2 regions of the Cytobacillus sp. genome follow, and region 2 is predicted to be linked to the other one. Evidence: a T-box and tRNA genes for the amino acid it is inferred to sense, from the RefSeq annotation. Region 2 holds a T-box; the other holds one or more tRNA genes.

Region 1 (5,743 bases), on a different contig from region 2:
TAGAAGCAAGGAGGAGATTTTATGAAGCTCGGCGTATTTACCGTTTTATTTGCTGAGAAGAATTTTGAAGAAATGCTTGATCATGTGAAAGCTGCTGGGCTTAAGGCTGTTGAAATCGGAACGGGAGCATATCCCGGAAATGCTCACTGCAGCCTGAACGAGCTATTAGAAAGCAAAGAACTCCGGGATGATTATCTGAACAAGATTTTATCAAGAGGGCTTGAAATCAGCGCATTCAGCTGCCATGGCAATCCGATTTCCCCTGATAGAGCATTTGCAGAGGAATCGGACCGTGTTTTATATGACACGATTAGGTTAGCCAGCTTAATGAATGTTCCGGTTGTTAACTGTTTTTCCGGTACTGCAGGTGATGGGGAAGGGGCCAAGCATCCGAATTGGCCGGTCGCTCCATGGCCGAATGAGTATGGAGAAGTGCTGAAATGGCAATGGGAGGAGAAACTCATTCCTTACTGGAAGAAAGCCGGGCAATTTGCAAAAGACCATAATGTGAAAATTGGTCTTGAACTTCATGGCGGGTTCCTTGTGCATACTCCTTATACACTTCTAAAATTAAGGGGAGAAACCTGTGATGCCATTGGAGCCAATCTGGACCCAAGCCATTTATGGTGGCAGGGAATCGACCCTGTGGCGGCAATAAAAATATTGGGAAAAGAAAATGCCATTCATCATTTTCATGCAAAAGATACTTATATTGATCAGGAAAATGTTAATATGTACGGTTTAACAGATATGCAGCCATATGGAAATGTTCAGACCAGAGCGTGGACATTCAGGTCAGTCGGGTGCGGACACGGGCTGCAGGAATGGTCGGATATGATAAGCGCTTTGCGAACATTTGGGTATGATTATGTTGTCAGCATTGAGCATGAAGATCCGCTTATGTCTATAGAAGAAGGATTTACAAGGGCAGTCAGAAACCTTAAATCGATCTTAATCGAAGAGCAGCCTTCAGAAATGTGGTGGATGTAACAATTTTAGCAGGGGAGGATTTTAAAATCCTTCCCTGTATTTTCGACAAATTTCTCAAATGGGGTTGACCATTCTGACTGAATTTAGTACTATTAAATAGTTGATTCGACACAATGTTTATTTTTTCTGTTGATAAAAATCGACATAGGGTTTAGTCATAATTTCATTGCTGATTAAATATAAATACACAAATGCGGGTGTAGTTTAGTGGTAAAACCTCAGCCTTCCAAGCTGATGATGAGGGTTCGATTCCCTTCACCCGCTCCATACATAGCCAACGCAGTGTTTCGTTCAAAAAGAACGAGGTATTGCGTTTTTTCATTTTCCTTGGCTATTAAGCAAAAAGAATCGGGTGGCATCCGAGGATACCACTCGATTTTTTAGAAACTTGTTTAACATCCAATTACCTTAGAGGCTCCTTCTCCGCCATGTACTTGAGTGTACATGTTCATTAAAGAATCAACCATTTTTTCAGCCTTTTCCATTTCCAGAGAAGGGCGCAAATAAACGATTTGAACGGCATTATTAGTCTGCTCTGTCACCGCTGACCTTTCTGAGTCGACAAACGGACTGCCAAATGGCCCTGCCGCATCTTCACTAATAATTAAATTGGCAAGTGAGTTGGGTCTTCCGTTTAAACCGTTATATTCTTCGCCTTCTTTGCCTAACCTGATAGTCAGATTACCTGAAAGCTTATCGGCGTCATACACGCCAATCGGTATTTGATATTCGAGGGAAAAGAAGTTGTTAATATCTATGGAGCTGTTGACCGGCTGCAGATAATTTTGTTTTTTAATTCTTCTGTACAGTGCTTCTGCAGAGTGACGGTGCCGATTTGGATCCTTGCCTGCTGTTTTGAAAATCTGTCTCCATTCCTTGATCCCCTCAAGTTCTGTAACACTCTTGTCCTCTAAGTCAAAATAAATTGATTCCTGAAATAATTGGAGTCTGCCCTTTACCATTTGAGGAGATTGTCCGACTTCTATATTTTTATATGTAATGAATCCAATTTTAAATTGGGGAAATAACCTGCACAACTCGGGAGCAATCGTAATTTCCAAGCTTTCCACCTCCAAAATTACTTTAAAATAGTTTATCATAATAAGCGGTGATTCAATAAATTAAAGACTTTCCGGTATCTATCACCGGCATTGATACAGCTTGTTTTCATATAAATTAAATTTTCACGAAAGGAGGTTATACAATGGATTTTTCCCAATTCAAGCAGGAAGTTATTGAATACAGCAAAACAATTGGCATAGATAAAATCGGTTTTACAGCAGCCAGCACTTTTGATGAGATGAAAAATAGACTGATTCGCCAGCAGGAACTTCAATATCAATCAGGATTTGAAGAGCCTGATATTGAGAAGAGGGTGAATCCGGGCCTGCTAATGGACAAACCCAGATCCATTATCTCAATTGCTGTTGCTTACCCTTCCAAAATGAAGGTCAGAGTTGTCAGCAAAAGAGGTGAGCGAAGAGGAATTTTCTGCCGCGCTTCATGGGGTAAAGATTATCATCATATCCTGAGGGAACGTCTTCAAAAGCTTGAGCGCTTCATCCAATCAAAAATCCCTGAGGCGTTATGCAAATCCATGGTGGATACAGGTGAACTGGTTGACCGGGCTGTAGCGCAGCGTGCCGGAATTGGCTGGAGCGGCAAAAACTGTTCCATTATTACACCAGAATTCGGATCCTATGTTTATCTCGGAGAAATGATAACGAACCTGCCTTTTGTACCGGATAAACCAATGGAAGACAGATGCGGAAGCTGCAATAAATGTGTTGACGTCTGTCCGACTGGAGCTTTAATCCAGGGAGGTCAGCTTGATGCACAGAAGTGCATCGCGTTTTTGACACAGACAAAAGGCTTTCTTGCAGAGCCGTATAGGGAAAAACTGGGAAATAGACTGTACGGGTGTGATACCTGTCAAACTGTATGCCCTGAAAATAAAGGCAAGGATTTTCATTTGCACGAAGAAATGGAGCCGGATCCCGAAGTGGCAAAGCCGCTTTTAAGGCCGCTCCTATTTATCAGCAACCGGGAATTTAAAGAAAAATATGGCCCGGTTTCAGGCTCCTGGAGAGGGAAAAAGCCGATCCAGCGAAATGCCATTATCGCCTTGGCTCACTACAAAGACGAAACAGCTGTAGAAGATCTGATTAAAGTCATGACAGAAGATCCTCGGCCGGTGATCCGTGGAACGGCTGCCTGGGCACTCGGGAAAATTGGCGGTGAGAAATCACTGGCTGCCCTGGAACAGGCGTTGCAGCAGGAAAAAGACGGAGGGGTCGTTTCTGAGATTGAAAAAGGTTTAAGTTTTATAGAACAATGATGAGGGAGGAATCTCCCTCTTTTTTTATGGACAAATAGAGAAACTGGTCAGCCCGGCTGACTTACTAATATATTGCACGAAAAATTAAGCAAAGTCCTCAGCTTCGTCTCATATGTATGGAATAGGAGAGGAGTGAGATGCGTGAGGGACCAGCTTCAGGAGCTGTTAATAAAAAGAGTGCAGCAGTGCGTTTCCCATTCAAGAGGTTCAATTCATACCTGCCCTAAGATTGAAAAGAAGAAAGAATCACTTTCCGGCAGGTCCGGTGAGATTGTTAAAGCCCAGGCAACCGGAAAAGTGATCACGGTCGGCAGGGAGAAGGATGATATGAAGCAGGTTGAATACAGAGTTCACTTTAAATATTTAATTAAGCAAAAAGGCATATTCTTTATGGAAGAAGAAATTGAAGAGCGCACAGCCGACTTTTATAAAGGAGTGTTTGTCGAGGATCGGGAGAAAAACCCTTTTAAGGATATTCAAAAAGCTGAAGCGTCTCCTGACCGTGAATATGGAGAGGAAGAAAGGATAGAGTATGAGTATGACCGCATGAAGGCAGTGCAGTATGCAGAAAAATGGTGGAACAGCTATAATCCGGCTTATAAAAAATTTGAAGTGGATTGCACGAATTATATTTCCCAGTGTCTTCATGTAGGCGGCGGACCGATGAGAGGGTTTCCTAACCGCGGAAAAGGATGGTGGATGAGAAGCGGGAATTGGAGCTACAGCTGGACGGTTGCAAATTCATTGCGGTGGTATCTGCCGAGTTCGAATTCGGGGTTAAGAGCGGAGGAAGTCTCGAGTCCGGATCAGCTCTTAATTGGAGATGTCATTTGCTATGATTTTCAGGGAGACGGGCGATTTGACCATACAACGATCGTGACGGGGAAAGATGCCTCAGGAATGCCGCTGGTCAATGCCCATACTTATAACAGCCGAATGCGTTATTGGGCTTATGAAGATTCAACAGCCTATACACCGAATATTAAATATAAATTTTTGTCTATAACTGATGATCAGTAATTTGTATGGTGATATCAAAGTGATATAATAACACATGCAGAATTAATTTAGAGGTGAAAAAAGTGGGATTGCATGTAGTATTATATCAGCCGGAAATTCCGGCAAACACCGGTAATATAGCCCGTACTTGTGCGGCTACTGATACGACATTGCATCTGATCCGGCCGCTTGGCTTTTCGACAGAAGATAAAATGCTGAAGCGTGCAGGTCTGGATTATTGGCAATTTGTAAAGATCGTCTATCATGAATCATTGGACGATTTCTTTAATAGCAGCAAAGGCGGTGAATACTTCTACTTAACGAAGTATGGCACCATGCCGCATTCCACTTTCGATTACAGCAATGTAGGAAAGGATTATTATTTTATTTTTGGCAAAGAAACGACGGGTCTTCCGAAGAATATCATTGAAACCAACAAAGAGCGTGCATTAAGGGTACCAATGAACGATAAAGTCCGTTCCCTTAATTTATCAAACGCTGCAGCCATTCTGGTTTATGAAGCACTGCGGCAGCAGGATTACTTGCATTTAAAATAGTAAACAGCAGGCCTGAAATTTTTCGGGCCTTTTCCTTTGGAGAAAACTTTCCTATCTGGGTAAAATGAAAAAGTACATATGGAAAGGATGAGATGTGATGAATGAAGTGACCAATTTGCTGATGGACCATCGCTCCGTGCGCCACTTTGAGGACAAGCCGCTTTCCAGGGAGCAGATAGAAACGATTATACTTTCTGCTCAAGCCGCGTCCACCTCAAGTTTTGTTCAAGCCTATTCAATAATCGGTCTTACCGATAAAGTGAAGAAAGCGAAACTTGCTGAATTTGCAGGCAATCAGAATTATGTAGCAGAAAATGGCCATTTTTTTGTTTTTTGTGCTGATTTGCATCGTCATGAAGTCATGGGACAAATGGAAAATATCAATGTAATTCCTTCCATTGAAAGCACAGAGAAATTTATGGTGGCTGTCATTGATGCAGCATTGGCTGCGCAGAATGCTGCCGTTGCTGCTGAATCGCTGGGATTGGGAATCTGCTATATTGGCGGAATAAGAAACAATCTTGAGGGAGTAGCTGAACTTTTAAGGACACCGGATCGCGTGATTCCTTTGTTTGGACTGGCTGTTGGCTATCCTTCCAAAAAGAACGATAAAAAGCCGAGGCTTCCTCTTCAGCACATATACCATGAAAATGAATATAAGCAGGATGAAACTGCCTACCGCGAAGAGCTGGAAGTGTATAATCAAATCATTTCCGAGTACTATGGTGAGCGTACGGGCGGCAAGCGGAAGGACACATGGACTGGCCAAATCGCCGGCATGCTTGAAAAGCAGACACGAATGTATATGAAGGATTTTGTACAGAAGAAAAAGATGGATATAAGGTAGGGGTATATTGGA
Region 2 (5,743 bases):
AGAAACCAGTTCCTGCATTAATTCACCTTTTGATTTCTTTCCAATCTGAGAATTAAGAACAGACTCAGTAGATAATGCAATCAATTCTTCGAGTTTCAAATCCCAGTTTTTTGCCAATAAAGTCTGGATCACACCCGTTGCCTGCCTTCTTAAAGCATATGGATCCTGTGAGCCGCTTGGGATAATCCCTATTGCAAAGGAAGACACAATTGTGTCCAGCTTTTCAGCAATAGACAGTACTGCACCAGCATCACTTGCAGGCGTCTGGTCCTCTGCATTGCGCGGCATATAATGTTCATTGATTGCACGCGCCACAGCTTCCTTTTCACCTTTTTGCATGGCGTATTTTTCCCCCATAAAACCTTGCAGCTCAGGAAATTCATAAACCATATGCGAAACAAGGTCGAACTTGCTGATTTCAGCAGCCCGGTCTGTCACGGCCTTTGCTTCATCACTGAAATGAAGATTCTCACTCAGTTTAGCTGCCAGCTGGCGAACACGGTCCACCTTCTCAGCAAGAGTTCCAATTTCTTCATGGTAAACAATGTTTCTAAGTTTTTCCAGCGATACCGCAATTTCCGTTTTTTGGTCTTCCCTGTAGAAGAAAGCTGCATCAGAAAGTCTTGCCCGTAATACTTTCTCATTTCCTTTAGCCACTTTCTCCAAATGTTCATGTGATCCATTTCGGACAGTAACAAAGTAAGGAAGCAGCTTACCCTCTTTGGATTTTACCGGAAAATAGCGCTGGTGTTCCTTCATGGAAGTAATTAAAACCTCTTCCGGAAGCTCCAGGTATTCCTCTTCAAACTGGCCATATAATGCTGTCGGGTACTCAACAAGATTGTTTACTTCTTCCAATAAATCTTCATCGACAGGGATCACCCAGTCATTCTCTTCTTCAATTTTTTCCAATTGTGATAGAATAGCACTTTTTCTTTCCTGAGGGTTAGTTATCACATATTGAGACAGCAGGGACTTTTCATAATCAGAAGGATTGTTAATTTCAATCTCTTCACCCAGAAAACGGTGGCCCCTAGTAAGGTTTGAAGTCTGAACATTCGTGATTGCAAAAGGAATGACTTCATTTCCGAATAATGCCATAAGCCATTTGATCGGCCTGATAAAACGCAGTTCCTGGTTTGCCCAGCGCATATTCTTTGGGAATGATAACGAGGTAACAATCTGCTGGAGTTCCGGCAGCAGGGCTGCTGTTTCTTTCCCTTTAATAAATTTGCTGACATGGGCATATTCAACCCCATTAATTTCTTTAAAGAATATATCTTCAACAGAAGCCCCCTGGCCCCGGCTGAATCCAACCGCAGCTTTAGACCATTCTCCATCCTCGGTTAAAGCGATTTTTTTTGCAGGTCCTTTCGCTTCCTCATTTATGTCCTCCTGGGCGGTATCTACTCCCGTTACAAGAACAGCCAAACGGCGTGGAGAAGAGAAGGCGCTGATCTCGTCAAAAGATATTTTCTTATCCAAAAGCCATGATTTCACTTTATCTGAAAGCTGATTCATTGAATTAGTGACAAATCTGGCAGGCATTTCTTCGAGTCCAATTTCCAGCAGAAGATCTTTCTTATTCATGAGATCCTTCCTCCTTATCCTTTAAAATTGGGAAGCCAAGTTTTTCTCTCTCTTCATAAAAAGTTTTGGCTACTTTTCTGGCCAGATTTCGGCATCGTGCGATATAGCCTGTTCTTTCTGTTACAGAAATCGCTCCCCTTGCATCAAGCAGATTAAAAGTATGGGAGCATTTTAATACATAGTCATATGCTGGGTGCACAAGTCCTTCATCCATTTGTCTATGTGCTTCTTTTTCATAAATATTGAACAAATTAAAGAGCATTTCCTGATCAGACGTTTCAAATGTGTATTTCGAATGCTCGAACTCAGGCTGCAGGAAAATATCTCTAACCGTAAACCCGTCAGTCCATTCAAGGTCAAACACATTTTCCTTGTCCTGAATGTAAGATGCGAGCCTTTCAATTCCGTATGTAATCTCAACAGATACAGGCTTACATTCCAATCCGCCTACCTGCTGGAAATATGTGAACTGCGTTATTTCCATGCCATCAAGCCAAACTTCCCATCCTAAGCCTGCACAGCCCAGAGAAGGATTTTCCCAGTTATCTTCTACAAACCGGATATCATGTTCAAGCGGATCAATGCCCAACGCTTTCAATGAATCAAGATAAAGCTCCTGAATATTATCCGGCGATGGCTTCATGATCACCTGAAATTGATGATGCTGATAAAGCCGGTTTGGATTCTCTCCATAGCGCCCATCGGCCGGACGGCGTGAAGGCTCTACATAAGCCACATTCCAAGGCTCTGGTCCAATCGCCCTTAAAAATGTATACGGGCTCATTGTACCTGCCCCTTTTTCAGTGTCATAAGCCTGCATCAAGATACAACCCTGTTCAGACCAATGTTTTTGAAGTGTTAATATCATGTTTTGAATATTCATAGGACACCTCTTTCTTATTTGTTTTAAAGTAAAGCTTTATGGACTTAGCAGCTGCCTACCTATTGCGCTTCCGCCTTTCTGTGAACATAAAAAACTCCCGTCTCTATGCCCAATGGCATAGGGACGAGAGTTTACCCGCGGTTCCACCCTATTTGCTGCGCTTTTGACTGCAGCCTCTTTTGTTGTCAATAGACAATATTGCTCTGGAACGCCCTTCCTTAACCATCTATGCCCGGCTCCCACTATCCCGGGTTCGCTTTAATTAGAAAATGTTAAGTACTCTTTTCCTTCACAGCAATTATATTTTATTAATTTGAATCATAGCGGAATGGATTTAAATTGTCAATAATAACAAAAGCCGAAACGCTATGCTTATAAAGAAACTCATTTCATTAAATCATTGAACTTTGCCATTTGATTCAAAAATTTTTTTGTCTTCAAGTTTAAGCCTGAATACTCTTCATAATAGGCAGAAATAATCTTTTTCAATTCAGCTTTGGTTTCAGGTTTGACAGAGATATTGCCGAGGCGGGACAAGTCAAAAAAGTAAAACAGGCGAAGCAGCTTAATTGTCGCCTGCGACACTTTAAAATGATAAGGATCCTTATCAAGGCAGCGGTGACAAATCAGGCCGTTTTCCCGGATAGAAAATGCAAAATGTCCGTCAGTGCTTCCGCAGACAGAACATTGATCAAGTACCGGATATAAACCCAGAGCATTCAGCATTTTCATTTCATAAATGTTTGTGAGAATTTCAGGGTCATATCCTTCGTTTATTAAATTTAGCGTTTGATGCAGCAATTCGAATAAGAATGGGTTAGGCTTCCTATCCTCGATGCTTTTATCAGTCAAATCGACAATATAGCTTGCATAAGCTGTCAGAAAAATATCTTCTTTAATGGACCGCATGGATGAAATCATGTCCCCCTGCTGCAGGGTACCCAAACCGCTTCCACGCTGAACTAAAAAATTCCCGTATGTAAAAAGCTGGGTGACAGCAGCAAATCTGCTGTTTGGCTTTTTCGCACCTCGTGCCATCACACCAACTTTTCCCCATTCACGGGTATATAAAGTAACAATCTTATTTGTTTCACTATAGTTAGTTGTCCTGATGACGATGCCTTCACATTTATCAAGCAACTGTGACACCATCCCTGTCTTTCGACAAACCTATGAGATGGGAAAATCAGCTTCTGCTAGCTCTTCATCATTGCTGCCGGGTATATCCTGAGTTTCCTTTTCTAGCTCCTTGAAGAGAAGATATGTGTCAATATTTCCTGTCTGGGAAAACACTCTCCAGGTAAAATCCATCATCGAAAACCCCACCTTTCAGTTATTCAACTAGCAATTTCTTTTATCCCAATACATTTATCTATATCATAGCCTGTCTTTGTAAAATCATGAGACGAAAATATTGTCAATCACCTGTATGCATATAAACCAGAAATGAATAATACTTTAATTAGGGCCGGGTTTAGTACTCATCATCACGGAAGCCAAAGTCACGGAGCTGGGACATTTTATTCCGCCAGTCTTTTTGGACTTTGACCCAAAGCTCCAGAAAGACCTTTGACCCAAGAAGATTCTCAATATCAACCCTTGCTCTTTTTCCGATTTCCTTGAGCATTTTGCCTTGCTTTCCAATCACAATGCCCTTTTGGGAATCACGTTCCACAATGATAGTAGCCATTACATGAACGACATCCTTATCTTCGCGGCGCTCCATTTTATCAATGGTTACAGCAAGCGAGTGCGGTATTTCTTCTCTTGTTAAATGCAGCGCTTTTTCCCTGATCAGTTCGGAAACGATAAATCTCTCCGGGTGGTCCGTTACTTGATCAGCCGGATAAAACTGCGGCCCTTCCGGAATATATTCTTTAATCTGTCCTAACAGCGTCTCAACATTATTGCCTTCTAAAGCAGAAATAGGGATAATTTCGCTGAACCCGTACTTTTCCTTGTAAGACTCAATAATTTTAAGTAGTTCATCTGGGTGTACCTGGTCAATCTTATTGATTACAAGGAAAATCGGTGTACGGACTGACTGAAATTTCTCAAGTATGAATTCTTCACCGCGTCCAAAGCCTTCCTGTGCATTTACCATAAACAGGATGACATCCACTTCTTTAAGTGTATTTTGGGCAACTTTCATCATAAAGTCTCCCAGTTTATGCTTTGGCTTATGGATTCCTGGCGTATCGATAAAAATATATTGTGCGTCATTGGTTGTCAGGACACCCTGAACTTTATTCCGCGTTGTTTGCGGTTTATCACTCATAATCGCAATCTTCTGCCCAATTACGCGATTTAAGAACGTTGACTTTCCTACGTTCGGTCTGCCGATTATGGAAATAAACCCTGATTTGTGTCCTTTTGGTGTCGTAGTGTTATTCATGTAAATCCTCCGGTGAAAATGCTCCTGGCAGTAATTCTTCAACTGTTAATTCCTTAATATCCCCTTTTAAATTGGTTAAAACCACTTTCATTTCAGGCGGACATAATTCGGCTATTACCTGTCTGCATGCACCGCATGGGGGAACAGGACGGTCTGTGTCAGCAACTACAGCTATGGCTGAAAAACTTTTTACGCCATCAGAATACGCTTTAAAAAGCGCAGTCCTCTCAGCACAATTACACATGCTGTACGCAGCATTTTCGATGTTGCAGCCATGAAAGACCTGCCCGTCACTGCTTAGTAGTGCTGCTCCTACTTTGAATTTTGAATATGGCACATATGCTCTATCTCTTGCAATCTTTGCTTCTTTTATTAGTTGATCGCTGTTCACAAATATTTCTTCCTTTCCTGTAAAGCGAGTTGCTCCCCACGCCATTAATAACCAATATTTGGAACTGTAATGGGCTTAGTTAGATTGAGCAGAGACGCTCAATAGCTTCTTCTGTAAGAAGCAGCCGCTTCTCTTTTATTTTACAACATTTTACTTTGATTTTCATCGTTTGTAGAAAAAACGTAATAAAAAAATTGAATTTTCTAAAAATATATAGGCTGATTAAATTTTGAACCAAGCCACCATTCTCAATGAGATTCCACAACATCTCCCCAGCCTGCAATATTAACTGCTGTTCTGTCATTTTAGCGGATTCAGTTGGCGTTTTCAAACACATGCTTATTTATTTCTGCAGAATCCTGTCAGGCTTTGCTGTTTATATGGAAAAAGCCAAAAAGCAAAGCTGCCCATCAGGACAGCTTCAGATTACTGCAAAACATGAGAATTTTAGGAAGAAATATAACCCCGCCTATAATTACACTTA

What was found. A T-box is a leader RNA that pairs with one kind of tRNA and senses whether it is charged. The one in region 2 lies ahead of glyQ (glycine--tRNA ligase subunit alpha), so its partner is inferred to be a tRNA-Gly.
Region 1: it has a tRNA-Gly gene. The T-box ahead of glyQ (glycine--tRNA ligase subunit alpha) is inferred to sense a tRNA for this amino acid. The anticodon was not compared.

What each region holds. Positions count from the first base shown of each region.
Region 1 covers NZ_CAXQGS010000013.1:12,670-18,412, reverse strand. The annotation lists gene ACEQ1T_RS01620 (Gfo/Idh/MocA family protein) at 1-3, shown strand, start outside; gene ACEQ1T_RS01615 (sugar phosphate isomerase/epimerase) at 22-990, shown strand; tRNA gene ACEQ1T_RS01610 (tRNA-Gly) at 1,184-1,257, shown strand; gene ACEQ1T_RS01605 (B3/4 domain-containing protein) at 1,383-2,051, opposite strand; gene queG (tRNA epoxyqueuosine(34) reductase QueG) at 2,195-3,328, shown strand; gene ACEQ1T_RS01595 (amidase domain-containing protein) at 3,470-4,348, shown strand; gene trmL (tRNA (uridine(34)/cytosine(34)/5-carboxymethylaminomethyluridine(34)-2'-O)-methyltransferase TrmL) at 4,411-4,884, shown strand; gene nfsA (oxygen-insensitive NADPH nitroreductase) at 4,982-5,731, shown strand.
Region 2 covers NZ_CAXQGS010000038.1:129,870-135,612, forward strand. The annotation lists gene glyS (glycine--tRNA ligase subunit beta) at 1-1,590, opposite strand, end outside; gene glyQ (glycine--tRNA ligase subunit alpha) at 1,583-2,473, opposite strand; T-box leader at 2,590-2,775, opposite strand; gene recO (DNA repair protein RecO) at 2,858-3,613, opposite strand; gene ACEQ1T_RS06035 (YqzL family protein) at 3,644-3,787, opposite strand; gene era (GTPase Era) at 3,948-4,868, opposite strand; gene ACEQ1T_RS06045 (cytidine deaminase) at 4,861-5,304, opposite strand; gene ACEQ1T_RS06050 (diacylglycerol kinase family protein) at 5,670-5,743, opposite strand, start outside.